Regions from separate parts of the Enterobacter sp. I4 genome, predicted to be linked through region 2. Evidence: predicted binding sites of a transcription regulator. Region 2 holds the regulator's gene; the other holds the start of a gene.
The links. Region 2 encodes PhoB, which activates phosphate uptake and scavenging genes when phosphate is short. Its sites were predicted from a motif close to CTGTCATAAAACTGNCNNAT; they were not measured.
Positions count from the first base shown of each region.

Region 1: the regulator PhoB is predicted to act here: its motif matches at 7,274-7,293, upstream of uvrB (excinuclease ABC subunit UvrB).

Region 1 covers NZ_JALBUO010000003.1:454,485-464,452, forward strand. The annotation lists gene MOQ06_RS21390 (Bax inhibitor-1/YccA family protein) at 233-940, opposite strand; gene moaE (molybdopterin synthase catalytic subunit MoaE) at 999-1,451, opposite strand; gene moaD (molybdopterin synthase sulfur carrier subunit) at 1,453-1,698, opposite strand; gene moaC (cyclic pyranopterin monophosphate synthase MoaC) at 1,691-2,176, opposite strand; gene moaB (molybdenum cofactor biosynthesis protein B) at 2,180-2,692, opposite strand; gene moaA (GTP 3',8-cyclase MoaA) at 2,717-3,706, opposite strand; molybdenum cofactor riboswitch at 3,694-3,828, opposite strand; gene yvcK (uridine diphosphate-N-acetylglucosamine-binding protein YvcK) at 4,056-4,964, shown strand; gene uvrB (excinuclease ABC subunit UvrB) at 5,027-7,042, opposite strand; gene MOQ06_RS21430 (ATP-binding cassette domain-containing protein) at 7,794-8,516, shown strand; gene bioD (dethiobiotin synthase) at 8,479-9,180, opposite strand; gene bioC (malonyl-ACP O-methyltransferase BioC) at 9,173-9,928, opposite strand; gene bioF (8-amino-7-oxononanoate synthase) at 9,912-9,968, opposite strand, start outside.
Region 2 covers NZ_JALBUO010000002.1:163,102-173,069, forward strand. The annotation lists gene malZ (maltodextrin glucosidase) at 43-1,860, opposite strand; gene proY (proline-specific permease ProY) at 2,024-3,397, opposite strand; gene brnQ (branched-chain amino acid transporter carrier protein BrnQ) at 3,479-4,798, opposite strand; gene phoR (phosphate regulon sensor histidine kinase PhoR) at 5,208-6,503, opposite strand; gene phoB (phosphate response regulator transcription factor PhoB) at 6,525-7,214, opposite strand; gene sbcD (exonuclease subunit SbcD) at 7,402-8,607, shown strand; gene sbcC (exonuclease subunit SbcC) at 8,604-9,968, shown strand, end outside.

The DNA.
Region 1 (9,968 bases), on a different contig from region 2:
GTCGCCAGGGTGGTGGCGACTGAGCCACCCTGGCACGTTCACCGGTCATGTCGTTACAGAGTAGCAAGGAACATAACGTGAACGGAATGACCACCACCGCCGTATGTTCCCCTCACCCTAACCCTCTCCCCGGAGGGGCGAGGGGATTGCTTAGTGCTCGCATTAATTTGTGGGGAACACTCAGCCCTGTGGGAGAGGGTCAGGGTGAGGGCATCAGACAGCCCCACCCTCACTAACGACGGTTGCCAAAAATACGCAGCAGCATCAGGAACAGGTTGATAAAGTCCAGATAAAGCGTCAGCGCGCCCAGAATTGAATATTTGCGCAGGTTAGCACTGTCGCGAACGTCAATCTGTTCACCGATATTTTTTAGCTTCTGGGTGTCATAGGCGGTTAAGCCGACAAAGATGACGACACCGATATAGGTTACCGCCCACATCAGCGCTTCACTCTTCAGCCACAGGTTCACCAGCGACGCCAGCACAATCCCAATCAGCCCCATAAACAGCATGCTGCCGAAACCGCTCAGATCGCGTTTGGTGGTGTAGCCGTACAGGCTCATCACGCCAAACATTCCGCCGGTCACCACAAACGTGCTGGCGATAGAGGAGTAGGTGTAGACGATGAAGATACTGGAAAGCGTCAGCCCGGTCAGCGCCGAGTAGAGCATAAACAGCGTGGTCGCCATCCCCGCGCTGAGCTTGTGCACCAGCCCGGAGAGGACGAACACCAGCGCCAGCTGCGCAATGATCAGCCCAAAGAAGGTGATTTTGCTGGAGAAGATGAACATCATCAGTTCAGGCGTGTTTGCCGCATACCAGGCAATAAACGCGGTAAGCAGCAGGCCGACCGTCATCCAGCCATATACCTGAGCCATGTAGGTCTGCAACCCGCTACGGGTCTGCTGTACTATCGAATCGGAACGCGGAAATCGGTCCATGATTCACTCCTGATTAAGTAAACACACACGTTAAGACTAACACATCCTCATAAACCTGTTACCAGCGGCTGGCAGCCTGCTTGTCGCTGTCGCGCGATTCTACCCAGCGCTCGCCTTCCGGCGTCGCCTCACGCTTCCAGAAGGGGGCTTTGGTTTTAAGGTAGTCCATGATGAACTCCCCTGCCGCAAAGGCGCTCCCGCGGTGCGCGCTGGTGACGCCGACAAACACAATCTCTTCGCCGGGCCACATCTCACCGATGCGATGAATAACCGTAACGCGCCCCAGCGGCCAGCGGCCTCGCGCCTCTTCCACGATCGCCGCCAGCGATTTTTCGGTCATACCCGGATAGTGCTCGAGCGTCAACGCTTTTACGCTGTCGCCGAGGTTGTGGTTACGCACTTTTCCGGTGAAGGTCACGACCGCGCCGTCTTCATCGCGCTCTGCCAGCCAGCCGTATTCGGTACCGACGCTAAAGCGTTCAGGGCCGACCAGAATTCGGGTTTCCGCCATCTTAACCCCCCGTAACCGGCGGGAAGAATGCCACTTCATCCCCTTCGGCCAGCGGGTGGCTGAACTCCACCAGCGTCTGGTTAACGGCGGCCAGCAGCTTGCCCTCGTCCAGCGCCAGCGCCCAGCGGTCGCTTTGCGCAGCCAGATGCGCGCGCAGGGCGGCGACGTTTTCAAAAGTAGCGTCCAGCGTCAGGCTGTCGGTATCCACCAGCTCGCGGACCTGGGCAAACAAGAGCACCTTAATCATGGCTGTCCACCTTAAAATCACCGGATTTGCCGCCGCTTTTCGCCAGCAGACGCACCGGGCCAATCACCATATCCTTCTGCACCGCTTTGCACATGTCGTAGATGGTCAGCGCCGCCACGGACGCTGCCGTCAGCGCCTCCATCTCCACGCCGGTCTTCCCAGTTAAGCGGCAGAGGGATTCTATACGCACGCGGTTATGCTCCGGCTGCGCCTGCAGGTTCACCTCCACCTTGCTGAGCATCAGCGGATGGCAAAGCGGGATTAACTCCCAGGTACGTTTTGCAGCCTGAATACCGGCGATGCGGGCGGTGGCAAACACGTCGCCCTTATGATGGCTGCCGTCGATAATCATCGCCAGCGTCTGCGGCAGCATGGTGACGAACGCTTCTGCGCGCGCCTCGCGCACCGTTTCAGCCTTGGCGGAGACATCCACCATATGCGCTTCGCCGGCGGCGTTAATGTGGGTCAGTTGTGACATAGCTTATTTCTTTAAATGGGGATGAAAATTACACGGACGGGTACGGGCATCCAGCTGCGGGGCAATAATATTCTCCCACGCGGTGCGGCAGGCCTTAGTCGAACCCGGCATGGCGAAGATCAGCGTGTTGTTCGCCACGCCCGCTACGGCGCGCGACTGAAGCGTGGAGGTGCCAATCTCTTCAAAGGAGAGCATGCGGAACACTTCACCGAAGCCTTCCACTTCGCGATCGAACAGCGGGAGCAGCGCTTCTGGCGCCTGGTCGCCTGCGGTAAAGCCGGTACCGCCGGTAATCAGCACCACCTGGACGTCCTCACCCGCAATCCACTGCGAGACCTGCGCGCGAATGGCGTAACGGTTCTCTTTGACGATCGCTTTATCAACAACCTGGTGTCCGGCTTCGTGTGCCGCCTCGCGCAGCCAGTGGCCGGAGGTGTCATCCTCTTCACCGCGACGGTCGGAAACGGTAAGAATAGCAATGCGTGTCGGGATAAATTCTGCGCTTACCTGACTCATCTTCTGGTTCCTTCTAAAGCCTGATTACCCGCCGATATAAGACAGGTTCTGAGTAATTCCGGTATTGCCCTGATGCAGGAAATGGGTCTGCTTTTTGTGCGTCAGCGCCTCGGAAATGCGTGCTTCAAGCGCGTCCTGCTGGGCATCGTCCTCCAGCAAATCACGCAGATCGACGCCGCCATCGCCGAACAGGCAGAGGTGCAGTTTGCCCACGGAGGAGACGCGCAGGCGGTTGCAGCTGGCACAGAAGTCTTTCTCATAGGGCATGATAAGCCCGATTTCGCCTTCATAATCCGGGTGACAGAAGACCTGCGCCGGGCCATCGCTACGCTGGCGGATCTGATGGATCCAGCCGCGCTTCAGCAGTTCATCGCGCAGCACCATGCCGGAGATGTGATGCCGGCGGAACAGCTCGCTGCCCTCTCCGGTTTCCATCAGCTCAATAAAACGCAGTTGAATACGGCGCGGTTTGATCCACGCCAGGAAGGTGTCCAGCTGATGGTGATTCACATCACGCATCAAAACGGTATTGACTTTGACCTTGTCGAAACCGGCCGTAAACGCCGCGTCAATGCCGTCCATCACCTGACGGAACTTGTCCTGGCCGGTAATGGCGTGGAACTGACGGGCGTCAAGGCTATCGACGCTGACGTTAATCGCCGTCAGGCCCGCTTCGCGCCAGTTCGCCACGTCGCGCGCCATGCGATAGCCGTTGGTGGTCACCGCAATCTGGCGGATACGCTCGTTTTCGCGCACGGCGGCAATGATGTCAGGGAAATCACGACGCAGGGAGGGTTCTCCCCCGGTCAGACGGACCTTTTCCGTACCGAGTTCAGAGAACGCACGCGTGACGCGGCGCACTTCATCCACGGAGAGAAAGCCGTTATTGGTGACGCTGCCAGGCTTATAGCCGTCGGGCAGACAGTAGGTGCAACGGAAGTTACACACATCGGTAATCGACAAACGTAAGTAGAAAAACTTACGCGCGAAAGCATCAGTAAGTTGTGAAGCCATGTACACCTTTCCAGATACGGGAGGCACAGTCATTTCTTTCTGTACCCTGGTGGCAAATCCGCCACGGCCAGGGCGCCATATCTCTCGACACAGGCGCCAGGGCTAGAGTGTATGTTTTCAGTTTTGAAAACGTGGTTATGGCGATAGTAGCGTGGAAATCTCCACTGCGCCATTCTCGCTTTTCGCTATATAAATTTATACATAACGGTGTTATCGTGCATTTTCACTACAGAATACGCAAAAACAGCGCTTTCGCATTGATATACGTCATTATGGATTGTGAGAAGCATCGTCTTTTAGGGGTGGTTGCGTTACTGTGACGCAAGATAAAACAGGATAAGGAATGGGTATGCGCAATCGCACTTTTGCGGATCTGGACCGCGTGGTCGCACTTGGAGGAGGCCATGGCCTGGGTCGGGTTATGTCGTCGTTATCGTCACTTGGCTCACGCCTGACGGGCATCGTGACCACCACCGACAACGGCGGCTCCACCGGGCGGATCCGGCGCGCCGAAGGCGGGATTGCCTGGGGTGACATGCGCAACTGTCTTAACCAGCTCATTACGGAGCCAAGCGTGGCGTCGGCGATGTTTGAGTACCGTTTTGGCGGGAATGGCGAACTTTCAGGCCATAACCTGGGAAATCTGATGTTAAAGGCGCTGGACCACCTGAGCGTGCGGCCTCTGGAGGCGATCAACTTAATTCGTAACCTGCTCAAAGTGGATGCGTTTCTGATCCCGATGTCGGAACAGCCGGTGGATTTGATGGCGATCGATGCCGACGATCACGAGGTATACGGCGAGGTGAATATCGATCAGCTTATTCTGCCGCCAAAAGAGTTGATGACCTACCCCAGCGTACACGCAACGCGTGAAGCGGTAGAAGCGATTGGCGAAGCCGATCTTATCCTGATTGGGCCGGGAAGTTTTTATACCAGCCTGATGCCGATCCTGCTGGTAAACGAGCTGGCGCAGGCGCTGCGCAGAACGCCCGCGCCCATGGTGTATATCGGTAATTTAGGTCGCGAACTCAGCCCGGCGGCGGCGAGCCTGTCGCTGGCGGACAAGCTTGAACTGATGGAGCAGTACGTCGGCAAAAAAATTATCGACGGTGTCGTGGTCGGGCCGAAAGTGGATGTATCGGGAATTGGCGATCGCGTAGTGGTGCAGGAGCCGCTGGAGGCAAGCGACATAAAATACCGTCACGACCGCCACCTGCTGCGCGAGGCGCTGGAGAAGGCGATTCAGGAGCTGGGGTAGGCTCGTTTTGTGCGGCCTGATGCCCTCTCCCACAGGGAGAGGGCGAAAACACGCTGCTTTACCTAAGATGCGGCGATGAAGAGATCCCGAAGCTGATGCAGCTGGTCGCGAATCTGCGCCGCCTCTTCGAACTCCAGGTTCTGGGCGTGCTGCATCATCTGCCCTTCCAGCTCGTGGATCTTCTGCTGCAGCGCTTTCGGCGTCAGCGCGACGGTATCCTCTTCCACCACTGAACGGGCCTTGCCGCGGCCTTTCGCTTTGGTCTTCGCAATGTTCTGACCCAGCGCCAGAATATCCACCACCTTCTTGTTCAGCCCCTGCGGTGTAATGCCGTGCTCTTCGTTGTAGCGCTGCTGCTTCTCGCGACGGCGTTCCGTTTCGCCAATGGCTTTCGCCATCGACGGGGTAATTTTATCCCCGTACAGGATCGCCTTCCCGTTGACGTTACGCGCGGCGCGGCCAATGGTCTGGATCAGCGAACGCTCGGAGCGCAGGAAGCCCTCTTTGTCGGCGTCCAGAATGGCCACCAGCGAAACTTCCGGCATGTCCAGACCTTCTCGCAGAAGGTTGATCCCCACCAGCACGTCGAACTCGCCCAGACGCAGATCGCGGATAATCTCCATGCGCTCCACGGTATCGATGTCCGAGTGCAGATAACGCACCTTCTCGCCGTGCTCTTCCAGATACTCCGTCAGATCTTCCGCCATGCGCTTGGTGAGCGTGGTAACCAGCACGCGCTCGTTGATGGCGGAACGGGCGCGAATTTCCGAGAGCAGGTCGTCCACCTGGGTTGCCACCGGACGCACTTCGATAATCGGATCCAGCAGCCCGGTCGGGCGCACCACCTGGTCCACCACGTCATCACCGGATTTTTCCAGCTCGTAGTTGCCCGGCGTTGCCGATACGTAGATAGTCTGCGGGGCAAGCGCCTCAAACTCTTCAAACTTCATCGGACGGTTGTCCAGCGCTGACGGCAGACGGAACCCGTACTCCACCAGCGTCTCTTTACGCGCGCGGTCACCGCGGTACATCCCGCCGATCTGGGGGATGGTGACGTGTGATTCGTCGATCACCAGCAGGCCGTCCGCCGGAAGGTAGTCAAACAGCGTGGGCGGCGCTTCGCCCGGCCCGCGCCCGGAAAGATAGCGCGAGTAGTTTTCAATGCCGGAGCAGTATCCCAGCTCGTTCATCATCTCCAGATCGAACTGGGTACGCTGGCTCAGGCGCTGCTCTTCCAGCAGCTTGTTGTTCGCCAGCAGCACCTTGCGGCGGTCCGCCAGCTCAAGCTTGATCTCTTCCATCGCCTGCACGATACGTTCGCGTGGCGTGACGTAGTGCGTTTTCGGGTAGATGGTGAAGCGCTGGATAACGGACTCGACGTGGCCGGTCAGCGGATCGAACAGCGACAGCCGTTCCACCTCTTCGTCGAACAGCTCAACGCGCAGCGCCATGTCGTCCGATTCCGCCGGGAAGATGTCGATCACCTCACCGCGCACGCGGAAGGTCCCGCGCTGAAACGCCTGGTCGTTACGGGTGTACTGCAGCTCCGCCAGACGGCGCAAAATCGCGCGCTGATCGATGATCATCCCCTGCGTCAGGTGCAGCATCATCTTGAGATAGAGATCCGGATCGCCCAGGCCGTAGATTGCCGAAACCGAGGCCACCACCACCACGTCGCGACGCTCCAGCAGCGCTTTGGTCGCCGACAGACGCATCTGCTCAATGTGTTCATTCACCGAGGCATCTTTTTCGATAAACGTGTCGGAGCTGGGAACGTAGGCTTCCGGCTGGTAATAGTCGTAGTAGGAGACGAAATACTCTACGGCGTTTTCCGGGAAGAACTCTTTCATCTCACCGTACAGCTGCGCCGCCAGCGTTTTGTTGGGCGCCAGGACCATGGTTGGCCGCTGAAGATCGGCAATGACGTTGGCAATGGTAAACGTTTTACCCGAACCGGTTACCCCAAGCAGGGTCTGGTGCGCCAGCCCGTCTTCCAGCCCCTCTTCCAGGCGACGAATAGCCTCGGGCTGGTCCCCGGATGGACGGAAAGCAGAATTCAATTTGAACGGTTTACTCATGGGCAACGACCTGATGACGTAATAAGCGGCAGGTGAGTAATTTTACTCGTTGTAGCCAGGATTGCCAGTAAAAAACACTGGATGAAAAACCAGTAGCGTGTCAGGATATTTAGCGTAGCGGGGAGAGGTTTAGCGCGATCCCGACCAAAATTTTATATCAGACAAAATAAAACACCACGCTTTGGGGGTTATCCCCAGAACTATTACTTTTTTAACATTTGTCAAGGGACGATATGAAAGTTTTGTGGCAACCCGACGTGGTGCGGTGCCGGTAATTGCATTTATCTAATTCATTAATAAACAACGATTATTTCATCAAGCCGCGTTTCGCATCAATTTGGGCGTAACCCGCGTATTCTCTCGCTTATCGCGTGTTTTCTAACTCTAATGCACAAGGTTATCCACAGGAATAGTGGATAACTGCCTCCAGCCCGTATGGCGCGTACTTCAGCAAATTCCCGGTTTTTCCCACGAAGCGGCGCTAAAAAATTTTTATCACTCTTTTTTGCCTGGAAAGCGCTCAATTTTTCATAAGCAGTCGGTGAGATCTTAATCACATTTCCGTCATTTTCCCCTGCACCACAATTCAACATGTTCGGCACCGGGAGCGTGCATTTGAAGCAGCCGTTTTACTTTTAAGCAGTGTGTTATTCCTAAAAACGGCCTTTTTTTAATCATTATTCAGCTTCTGGCAGGCGTTTTGCAGACATCAACCTGAGCCTTACACCCATACATTTTTAAGGAGAGAAAGATGTTGAGTCTGCGTGCTGTAAATCAGTTTTACGGAAGCCAACATACGCTATGGAACGTGAATGTCGACTTTCCGCAAGGGATCTGTACAGGCATCGTTGGCCTGCCCGGCATGGGCAAATCCACGCTCATGAACTGCATTACCGGAAAAGTGCCCGTCGAGAGCGGCACCATCATCTGGCATGAAGCCGGTGCGCCGCCGCGTAATTTGCTTAGCCCGTCGGCAGACCCCCCGGCGCCGCCAACGATAGGCTATGTCCCGCAGGATCGGCGGATATTTTCCCAGCTGACCATTGATGAAAACCTGCATATCGCCATGCGGGCGACGGGTAAACCCGATCCTGCCGCAAAAAGCGAGGCGTATGATCTGTTCCCGGAGCTGTATCCGCTGCGCCAGGTCCGCGCCGCTACGCTTTCGCCTGACGACCAGTATCGGCTGGCCCTGGCCAGCGCGCTGGTTAACCGCCCGCGGGTGCTGATCCTGGATGAGCCCATGCATGGCGCCGGGCAGAGTTTCGCCCACAGGCTGGGACAGCTGCTGGTGCGGCTGAATCGGGAGCTGGGAATGACGGTGCTGTTAGCGGAGCAGCAGCTGTCGTTTATCCGCCGGGTGGCGGACCGTTTCTGCATGCTCTATCGCGGGCGTAACGTGGCGCAGGGCCACGTTAACGAACTGAATGACGAGCTTATTGCACACTGGATGGCGCGGGACGTAAGGCGCTGAGATTGAGATACTGCCCGGTTTCCGCCTGCTCTGCACCGTCGGCAAGCCACGGGATCTCCCCCAGGAACGGCGCTGGCAGCATCCGCTTCAGCGTCGCCAGATACTCAGCATGACGCTTACCCGGCGCAACCACGTCGTTGGCTATCCAGCCTGCCAGCGGCAGCCCGGCCTGCCGTACGGCCTGAGCGGTCAGCACGGCGTGGTTAATACACCCAAGCTTCACGCCGACCACCAGAATCACCGGGAGCCGTTCGGCCTGCACCCAGTCGGCAAACGTCTGCTGTTCCGAAAGCGGGGTAAACCAGCCGCCGGCCCCTTCCACCAGCACCCAGTCGGCCTGATTTTCAAGCGCGCGCAGGCCGGATGAGAGCACGGCGAACTCAATCGGACGGCCTTCATCAGCACTCACGATGTGCGGCGAGGTTGGCTCGGCAAAGGTGTAGGGATTTACCGCAGAATAGGCCAGGCTGAGGCTGCCGTTACGCTGTAGCGCCAGCGCGTCGGTATTGCGTAACCCCTCAGGGGTCATCTCGCTGCCGGAGGCCACGGGCTTATATCCGGCGGCCTTTTTCCCCAGCCGTTTCGCCGCCTGCAGCAGCGCGGCGCTGGCAACCGTTTTACCGACTTCGGTGTCCGTGCCGGTAACAAAATAACGTTCAGTCACGTTCAATAATCCCATGAAAAAGATGATAGGAGAGCGGGAACTGGCCCCGCGCCTGCGGCCAGGCCAGCTCCAGACGCTGTAGCTGACCGCGGGTGAGCGGCTTCTTCTCCCGCCCGGCGTGCAGGTGCGTGGCGCCAATGCCCTTCAGAGAGCGCATGGCGCTTAGCGCATCGCTAAATTCGAGGGTGACGGTCTGGACCACGCTGCGATAGCGCCAGCCGTCCAGCGCCTGGATGACCTGCCCGTGGGAGAGAAACCGGTTGGCGTGCGGCTGCGCATCCACCGCCCTCCACGCCTGATTCAGCTCCGGCAGCGAACTTTCCAGCAGGGTGGTAAACGCCACCCTCCCACCGGGCCGCGCCACGCGGTACAGCTCGCGCAGCGCCTGCGGCAGGCTGGTGCACCACTGCACCGCCAGATGGCTCCAGACCAGGTCGAACCGGGCGTCCGCCAGCGGAATGGACTCGATATCGGCCACCAGATAATGGTCCGCCGACTGCTGCTGACGGGCTTCTTCCAGCATTCGCGAGGACAGATCCAGCGCCGTAACGTGGCTGCCGTTTTCGCGCCAGTAGCGGCTGTTGCTTCCCGGCCCGCAGCCCGCGTCCAGCACCTGCGCAAACCGTTTATCGCCGAGCGCGGAGAGCAGCCCGCGCGCGCTCAGGCGCTGCAGCTCATCGTGCTGTGAATAGCTTTGCGCAGCCCGGCCAAACGCCGCGGCAACGGCCTGCTTATTGACGGAAGACATGCAGAGCCTCCAGAAGGGCGTCGATATCCCCGGTTTCGTG
Region 2 (9,968 bases):
GCATTTGCGCCATCTAAAAGGTGAAAACCGCTCCGCCCGCAGTTAGCTGCCGAACCAGACCGCCGCTGAAATGGCCGGAAGCGTAAGCACGCTTTCCTGGAACGTCGCTTTACCCGCTTTGCTCTTCCACGTTTTACCTGCCAGCAGCGGTGAATCTTCCAGCACCACCTCGCACGCCTCGCCCCGGTTGAGAGCCACCAGCACGCGCTGCTGGTTATAGACGCGGACAAACACCACCACGTTATCGTGGGCGTACATCACCTGACTGCCCCCGTAGCGCAGGGCCTGGCTCTGCTTGCGCAGCGTCGCCATGCGCTGGTACAGGCTGAACAGCTCCCGATCCTGATTCTCAGGCTCCCACGGGAACGTTTTACGGCAGAACGGATCGTTGTTGCCGTCCAGCCCCACTTCATCGCCATAGTAGATGCAGGGTACGCCGGGCCAGGTAAAGAGCCAGGTTACCGCCAGCGGCAGTCGCGCTACATCCTTACCAAGCAGCGATTTGAAGCGGGCGGTATCGTGGCTGTCGAGCTGGTTGAACATCCGCAGCTGCTGCTGATGCGACAGGCTGGCGCGGTAGTTCTCCATCCACGCCATGCAGGTTTCGGCATCAATATGGTTCGGGTCGTAAGAAATGTCGGTATTGGCGAGGAATCCCCACAGCGGGAAGGTGAAGCCGCGATAGTTCATCGCCGCGTCTTCGGCATCTGCCTGCAACCACTGGCGCGCGTCGCCAAAGTGTTCGCCAAAGACAAACGCCTCCGGACGCGCGATTTTCGCCGAGCGAGAGATCTCCCGGACGTGGTGAAGGTTGTTTCGCGCTCCGCCCGCCTCACCGAGCATATGCACGACGTCCAGCCGCCAGCCGTCCATATTCCACGGCGCCTTCAGCCAGTGGCGCACGATGCTGTCTTCACCACCGTAGATCTCATTCACCAGAGAGGGCGACTGAAAATCCAGCTTCGGCAGGCTCGGGTAGCCAAGCCAGTCCAGGGCGCGGCCGTTTTCGTCAAAACTGTACCAGTCACGCTGCGGTGAGTCCGGGTTATGGCATGCGCCGCCCATCGACTGATTATGACGGTCAAACCACGCGTGAGAATCACCGCTGTGGTTGAACACGCCATCGAGTATCAGGCGCATACCTTCCTTTTGCGTATTGTGGCGCAGCCGCAGCAGCGCCTCGTCACCGCCAAACTGCTCGTCAACGTGCCGGTAATCCTGAGTATCGTACTTATGTACGCTTGGCGCCTTAAACACCGGGTTCAGGTACAGCGCGGTCACGCCGAGCTTTTTCAGGTACGGCAGCTTTTCGCTGATACCGTCGAGATCGCCGCCGTAAAAGGTCGAGCCGCCCGCCTGCGCGGTCAGCGGCTCGCCCCATTTTTTGATAATGATGTCGTGACCGGCCGCATGGTGGTAGTAGACCTTGTCCTGCCCGGCGGTGCGTTTTTCACTGCGCGCAAAGCGGTCCGGGAATATCTGGTAAAAGACCCGATCGTTAACCCACTGCGGGCCGTTATCCGGATAATCAACCGCAAACTGCTCAAGCCTGGCCGGAGGGAAACGGCTAAACCCCTGCGGGGTAAACCACAGCTGACGGTTATTCCACAGCAGCTTAAAGCTGTAGCGGCGACGCGGCTGCCCGCTGCGAAGGTCGATATTCGCCCGCCACGCCGTGATACCCGGCTGAGGCTGGCTGCGCGCCTTGTGCATTTTCAGCGACGTCTCTTCGTTATCCACTTCGGCGCGTAAGGTCACACGTTCAGGCTGATTTTCCCCCGCCAGCCAGAGCGTAATCACAAGGTTGTCTTTGTTTTGCTTAACAAATGGGGCAACCGGAAGGTGCCAGGCGTTTAACATCACGAATCCCCTTTGATGAAATTGACGTCACCATGCCACAGGGTGGTTAAGGTTAGCTCATCGTGAGGACGTTTATTGGGGGAGGAGGACGGGGGATGAGGCATCAGTGCGGCCTGATGCCCTCATCCTGAGCCTCTCCCGGCGGGAGAGGGAGATTAAAATATTACTGCGCTTGCGCCAGCTGACGGTCACGGCGGCATTTAAACATCCAGCCCACCAGCAGCAGGACGATCCACGCAAAGCCCACGTAAAGCGAGATACGGGTGTCCGGATGGTAGCCAATCAGGCCGATGATAAACACCAGGAAGATCAGCCCGACGACGGTCGTTGCGATGCCGCCCGGAACCTTAAACTTCAGCGCCTTTACCTCTTCCGGCGGCAGACGGCGGCGGAACGCAATCTGCGACAGCAGGATCATGATCCACACCCACACGGTCGCAAAGGTCGCCAGCGACGCGATCACCAGGAAGACGTTCTCCGGCATGATGTAGTTCAGGTAAACCGAGAACAGCAGCGCAACGGTCATCACCAGCACCGTTACCCACGGCGTGCCGCGACGCGACGTTTTGGCGAAGACCTTCGGCGCACTGCCCTGCTCCGCCATGCCGTGCAGCATACGGCCAACGCCGAAGACGTCGCTGTTGATGGCCGACAGCGATGCGGTCAGCACCACAAAGTTAAGAATGCTGGCAGCAAACGCAATGCCCATGTGCTGGAAGGTCAGGACAAACGGGCTGCCGTTGGTGCCCACCTGGTTCCACGGATAGATGGACATAATTACGAACAGCGTCCCCACATAGAACACCAGAATACGCATCGGCACCGAGTTGATGGCGCGCGGAATGGATTTCTCCGGATCTTTCGCTTCTCCGGCGGTGATCCCGATAATCTCAATACCGCCGTAGGCGAACATAACCATCTGAAGCGACATCACCATTCCGAGCCAGCCGTTGCTGAAGAAGCCGCCGTTGCTCCATAAATTATGAATGCCCGTCGGCTGTCCGCCGTTGCCAATACCCCAGATGATGATGCCAAAACCGGCGAGGATCATGATGATGATGGTCGCGACCTTGAAGAAGGAGAACCAGAACTCCAGTTCGCCAAACACCTTCACGCTCATCAGGTTAACGGCGCAGATGATCAGCACCACGCTCAGCACCCAGATCCAGTGCGGCACGGCGGGGAACCAGACGCCCATATAGATGCCAAACGCCGTGACGTCGGCTATGGCCACAATCAGGATTTCGAAGCAGTAGGTCCAGCCGGTGATAAACCCGGCCAGCGGGCCTAAGTTTTCCTGCGCGTAGCGTGAGAACGAGCTGGCTGACGGGTTGTGAACCGACATCTCCCCCAGCGCACGCATGATGATGTAGGCCGCGGCGCCGCCAATGATGTAGGCCAGCAGTACGCTTGGACCGGCCATTTTGATGGCATCTGCCGAGCCATAAAAAAGACCGGTGCCGATAGCCGAGCCCAGCGCCATAAAGCGGATGTGGCGGGTGCTCAATCCACGTTTAAGTTTGTTAGTGCTTTCCATTAAAATCTTGCCATTCAACACGAAAAAAACAAAAAACCACGGGGCCTTAAGCCCCGTGGTTAAACAATTTGTTGCCGTTGATTAATGGGCGTTTGATGTAACCTGACGCCCCGCCGCACGGTCCCAGACGATAGCCAGCACCAGCGCAACAACGGATGGCATCAGCCAGGCCAGTCCCTGCTCGGACAGCGGCAGACGCTGTGTCCATGCTGGCAGGATGTCGGCGAACGCTGATGCTTTGATCCCGTCAAGGATACCAAAAATCAGGCTGATAAACATGGTTGGCGCAATAATTCGCGTGGAGTTATGCCACCACGGGCGGGTGAAGCTCAGCACCACCAGCACGATGCACGGCGGATAGATTGCCGTCAGCACCGGAATCGACACCTGAATCAGATGGCTCAGACCGAGGTTTGACACCGCCATGGAGAAGATGCCGAGGATAAATACCAGCGAGCGGTACGAGAGCGGCAGATACTGGGCAAAGAACTCCGCACAGGCGCAGGTCAGCCCTACCGCCGTGACCAGGCACGCCAGGAAAATCAGCGCCGCCAGCAGCATGCTGCCCGCACCGCCAAAGGTGTGCTGCACGTAGGCATGCAGGATCGCCGCGCCGTTCGCGCTCTGATCGACCAGCGTTGCGCTATCTGAACCCAGGCGGAACAGCGCCAGATACAGCAGCGTCAGGCCAACACCGGCCATCAGGCCAGCCCAGATGGTGTAGCGGGTCAGCAGACGCGCTTCGGTTACGCCGCGGGAACGCGCGGCGTTAACGATAACAATGCCAAACACCATTGCGCCCAGCGTATCCATCGTCAGATAGCCGTTAACAAAACCGTTCGAGAACGCCGCGTTCTCGTACGCGTCCATCGCAGAGCTGATAGGACCCGCAGGCCAGACGATGGCCGCAACCGCCAGCACGATCAGCGCAACAATCTTCAGCGGCGCCAGGAAGTTACCTACTGTATCCAGCAGTTTGCCCGGATAGAGCGACACCAGAATAACGATCGCGAAGTAGATCAGGCTGTAGATAAACAGCGGCATCGCACCGTCCCCGGTCAGCGGGGCAATACCCACTTCAAAGGAAACCGTCGCCGTGCGCGGGGTCGCAAACAGCGGGCCAACGGCCAGATAGCACACGGTCGCCAGCAGAACGCCAGCTACCTTGCCAATCGGCGTGCTGAGGCTGTCCACGCCGCCGCCGACTTTCGCCAGCGCGATGACGGTCAATACCGGCAGACCCACCGCAGTAAGCAGAAAACCAAACGCGGCCGTCCAGACGTGTTCACCCGCCTGTAAGCCAACCATTGGAGGGAAAATGATGTTGCCTGCGCCAACGAACAGCGCAAATGTCATAAAGCCCAGCGCGATAATGTCACGCGATTTCAAGTGATGGGTCATAAAACCTTACTGCCTGTGGATGTGGTGTTGAAAACGTTGAGTTTTTCGCCATCCCTGACGGGACAATACAGCGGAAAATTTGCTCAATTTCAGCGGGAAATGCTCCCGTCCTGGCGTGGAGAAGAATAGTTTTTCGATTTACCACGCAAATACAGTCTGTCTGACAGTATATGGGGGGCAATTTAAACGCTTATAACGTTTAAAGGCAAGAAGGGATCGTAAAACCAGAACAATATGCCAGCATGAAAATACAGGACAACATAATATGCCATGTATAAGAAAAACCCATGGCTAATCATGCGAACAAAAAAGCATCAACCGTATAATATTCACCCGCGCTTCGCTTGACTGCAAAGCAAACGGGCCAGCAGTGGCTGGCCCGTGGAAAGCATGACTGACACGCCCGCGGTCAGGCGCTCTTTTTGGCAATTAATCGTTCCGGGATAACAAAGCTAAAGCGCGTGCCCTTGCCCAGCGTGCTTTCGATATCAAGACGGCTCTCGTGGTGGCCCACCGCATGCTTCACGATTGCCAGCCCCAGACCGCTGCCTCCGGTCTGCCGCGAGCGCGCCTTGTCCACCCGGTAGAACCGTTCGGTGAGGCGCGGGAGGTGTTCAGACCCTATTCCCGGCCCGTTGTCTTCGACGCTAAACTCAGCGCCCGCCGGGGTATGCTGCCAGCGCACCACGATGTGCGTCCCTTCCGGGGTATGGTTTACGGCGTTGTACACCAGGTTCGAGATGGCGCTGCGCAGTTCATCTTCACTGCCGAGCACCTTCAGGTCGTTATCAACCTCAAACGCCAGGGTGTGTTTTTTATGGCTCAAGGTTTGCGCCTCGCGCTCCACTACGCGCAGCATCATCGGCACGTCAATGACCTCGTTGAGCGCCAGCGACGGCGCGGCCTCAATCTTCGAGAGCGTCAGCAGCTGTTTGACCAGCCCTTCCATGCGGTACGTCTGCTCGCGCATGGTGTGCAGCGCTTTCTCACGCGGCGCACCTTCAAGCGTTTGCTCCTGCATCATCTCCAGATAGCCCTGCAACACCGTCAGCGGCGTGCGCAGCTCGTGGCTGACGTTTGCAAAGAAGTTGCGACGCGCCCCTTCCAGCTGGTGCATCTGGGTGACATCTCGCGCCACCATCAGCCACTGCCGATCGCTGTAGGGCATCACGCGAATTTCAAGATGGCGGCCGTTATTGAGCTTCAGATTGTGCGGACGACTAAAATCACGCGTTTTCAGATACAGCGTGAACTCGGGGTAGCGCAGAAGGTTGAGGATGTTCTGGCCGTTATCATCCGGCCAGCGCAGGCCAAGCAGCTGCTGTGCGAGGCCATTACACCAGAAGATCGTCCCTTCTTCCGTCGTCAGGATCACCGCGTCCGGCAGCGACTCCGCGCCGCTGCGAAAGCGTTTGATCAAGCTTCCCAGCTCCCGTCGGCGCTTTTTATTACGCATCTGCATCTGGTGCAGGCCGTAGAGCAGCGGCTCCCAGCTTCCGCTTCCCGGCGGCGGCGTCATACTTCTGTCGACCCACAGCCACCAGGAGAGGCGCAGTAAATTCCAGAAATGCCAGACGAGCAGTCCCGTCACGGCCACCAGTAAAAACCACGGCAGATAGCCAAAAATAGCCCCCAGAATGAAGGCCGGAATACAGCATAAGATCAGTTCAAAGACGAGCCTTTTCCATGACAGACGTTCCAGCACGCGTCACACTCCTGTCATTGTTCAGAAACGGGTCGAGAAACGATAACCCGTGCCGCGGACCGTCTGCACCATGCGATCGTGGCCGCTCAGCTCCAGTGCTTTGCGCAGGCGGCGAATATGGACGTCAACCGTTCGGTCTTCGACATAGACGTTAGTTCCCCAGACGTTATTCAGCAACTGTTCGCGGCTGTAAACGCGTTCCGGGTGTGTCATAAAGAAGTGCAGGAGTTTAAATTCGGTTGGCCCCATATCGAGGGGATTTTCGCCGGTCATCACGCGGTGCGAGGTAGGATCCAGGCTTAGCCCCTGCATCTCAATCACCTCTTCCACCGCCATCGGTGAAATACGGCGCATCACGGCCTTAATGCGAGCGACCAGCTCCTTCGGGGAAAAGGGTTTGGTAATGTAATCGTCCGCACCGGTTTCCAGACCGCGCACGCGATCCTCTTCTTCACCGCGCGCCGTCAGCATAACCACCGGGATATCGCGGGTCAGCGCTTCGCGTTTGATATGCTTGATAAACTGCAACCCGGAACCGCCAGGCAACATCCAGTCCAGCAGGATGAGATCGGGCCAGGGTTCATTCAGCTGGTTCACCGCGCTGTCATAATCTTCCGCTTCAACCGGCTGGAAACCATTTTGTTCAAGCACGAAGCACACCATTTCACGGATCGGAGCTTCATCTTCTACGACCAGAATACGTCTCGCCATACTTTGCCCTGTCTTATCGTATTTAAGTTACAAGTCTGTAATGCGGCGTCATTATGCGTCAGATTTATGACAGATTTATGAAAAACATTACCACGGTAAATAGCAAACTGTTGTTTTATTACAGCGGTTATTTTCCGTTCCCTGAAAGTTTATAATCCTGCTTTCTTATTTTTGCCACGGATCACTTATGCGCATACTTCACACCTCAGACTGGCACCTGGGTCAAAATTTTTACAGTAAAAGCCGCGCCGCTGAACATGAAGCGTTCCTGAACTGGCTGCTGGAGACGGCCCGGAGCCATGAGGTGGACGCGATTATTGTGGCGGGCGACATCTTTGATACCGGGTCGCCGCCGAGCTATGCGCGCGAGCTGTACAACCGTTTCGTGGTTAACCTCCAGCAAACCGGCTGCCACCTTGTGATCGTCGCCGGTAACCATGACTCCGTGGCGACGCTGAATGAATCCCGCGATATTCTGGCGTTTCTCAATACCACCGTGGTAGCCAGCGCCGGGCATGCGCCGCAGATCCTGAAAAAACGCGACGGCACGCCGGGCGCGGTGCTGTGTCCGATCCCCTTTTTACGCCCGCGCGATATCATGCAGAGCCAGGCCGGTCTTTCCGGCAGTGAAAAGCAGCAGCACCTATTGCAGGCCATCACCGACTATTACCATCGCCAGCACGCGGAGGCCTGCGCCCTGCGCGGTGAACAGGCCATTCCGGTCATCGCCACCGGACACCTCACGACCGTCGGTGCCAGCAAAAGTGACGCGGTGCGCGAGATCTACATCGGTACGCTGGACGCGTTCCCGGCCCAGAACTTCCCGCCCGCCGACTATATAGCCCTCGGGCATATTCACCGGGCGCAGGTCATCGGCGGCTGCGAGCACATTCGCTACTGCGGGTCGCCCATTTCGCTCAGCTTCGACGAAACGGGCAAAGCAAAATGCGTGCATCTGGTGAGCTTTACCGAGGGCAAACTCAGCGCCGTGGAGAGCCTTGAGGTTCCCGTCACCCAGCCGCTGGCGGTGCTGAAGGGCGATCTGGCCGCCATTACCGCTCAGCTTGAGCAGTATCGCGGCGCCGAACATAACCCGCCCGTCTGGCTCGATATCGAGATTACCACCGACGAGTATCTGCACGATATGCAGCGCAAAATCCAGGCGCTGACGGAAGCGCTGCCCGTAGAAGTGCTGCTGGTGCGCCGAAGCCGCGAGCAGCGCGAGAAAACGCTGCTAAGCGCCCGGCGCGAAACGCTTAGCGAACTTCGGGTTGAAGAGGTCTTCGAGCGGCGGCTGGCGCATGAAGAGATGGACGACGCCAGGCGCACCAGGCTTAACGAGCTGTTTGCACAGACTCTGCACACCCTTCATGACGAGGAAGAAAACGCATGAAAATTCTGAGCCTGCGTCTGAAAAACCTGAACTCGCTGAAGGGCGAGTGGAAAATTGACTTTACCGCTGAGCCGTTCGCCAGCAACGGGCTGTTTGCCATTACCGGTGCCACGGGCGCGGGGAAAACCACGCTGCTGGACGCCATCTGCCTGGCGCTTTACCACGAAACGCCGCGCCTGAATAAGGTCTCCCAGGCGCAAAACGACCTGATGACGCGCGATACCGCCGAATGCCTGGCGGAGGTGGAGTTTGAGGTTAAAGGCGTCGCCTATCGCGCTTTCTGGAGCCAGAACCGCGCCCGCAACCAGCCGGACGGAAACCTGCAGGCACCGCGCGTTGAGCTGGCCCGCTGCGAAGACGGCAAAATCCTGGCGGATAAAGTCACGGATAAGCTGGAACAAACCGCCGCACTGACCGGGCTGGACTATGGCCGCTTTACCCGCTCAATGCTGCTCTCTCAGGGACAGTTTGCCGCCTTCCTGAACGCTAAGCCGGGAGATCGCGCCGAGCTGCTGGAAGAGCTGACCGGCACGGAAATTTACGGCCAGATTTCCGCCACGGTCTTTGAAAAACACAAGGCGGCACGCGGCGCGCTGGAGAGGTGCGAAGCCCAGGCCGCTGGCGTGGTGCTTCTGAGCGAAGAACAACAGCAGCAGTTGCAGCAAAGTTTGCAGGCACTTACTGACGAAGAGAAAACCCTGCTGGCTCAACAGCAGAGCCAACAGAAAGATTTTCAGTGGCTGTCGCGCAACGACGAGCTGGTTCGTGAACAGCAGCGCGCGGCCGCTTCGCAGCAGCAGGCGCAACGGGCGTTGGCCGATGCCGCGCCTGAACTGGCGAAGCTCCGGCTGGCTCAGCCCGCCGCCCAGCTGCGGCCGCTGTGGGAGCGCCAGCAGGAGCAGACCACCCGCCTGGCGCAAACGACGCAGCGGATTGTCGAGGTAAATACTCGCTTACTCGACAGAGCGGCGCTGCGCTCGCGTATCCGCAACGGCGCGTTGGGTATACGCGAACGCCTGCAGGCAGAGCACGCGTCGCTGGCGCAGTGGCTGACCGAACACGATCGCTTTCGTCTGTGGGGCCAGGAGATGGCCGGCTGGCGAGCGAATTTTACGCAGCTGAGCCGCGATAAAAATCAGCTCGCGTCCCAGTCGGCGCGCATTGCGGAGCTCCGCCAGAAGCTGGCTGACATGCCGGAAAGCGCGCTTACGCTGACGGCTGAGGCGCTCGCGACGGCCATGGAGCAACAGGCGCAATCCCGGGCGCTCCGTCAGCGCCTGACCGCGCTTCACGCTCGCTACCAGCCGCTGCAAAAGCGGCTGCGCCAGAATGGGGAAAGCCTGCAAAAGGCGCAGGCTGAG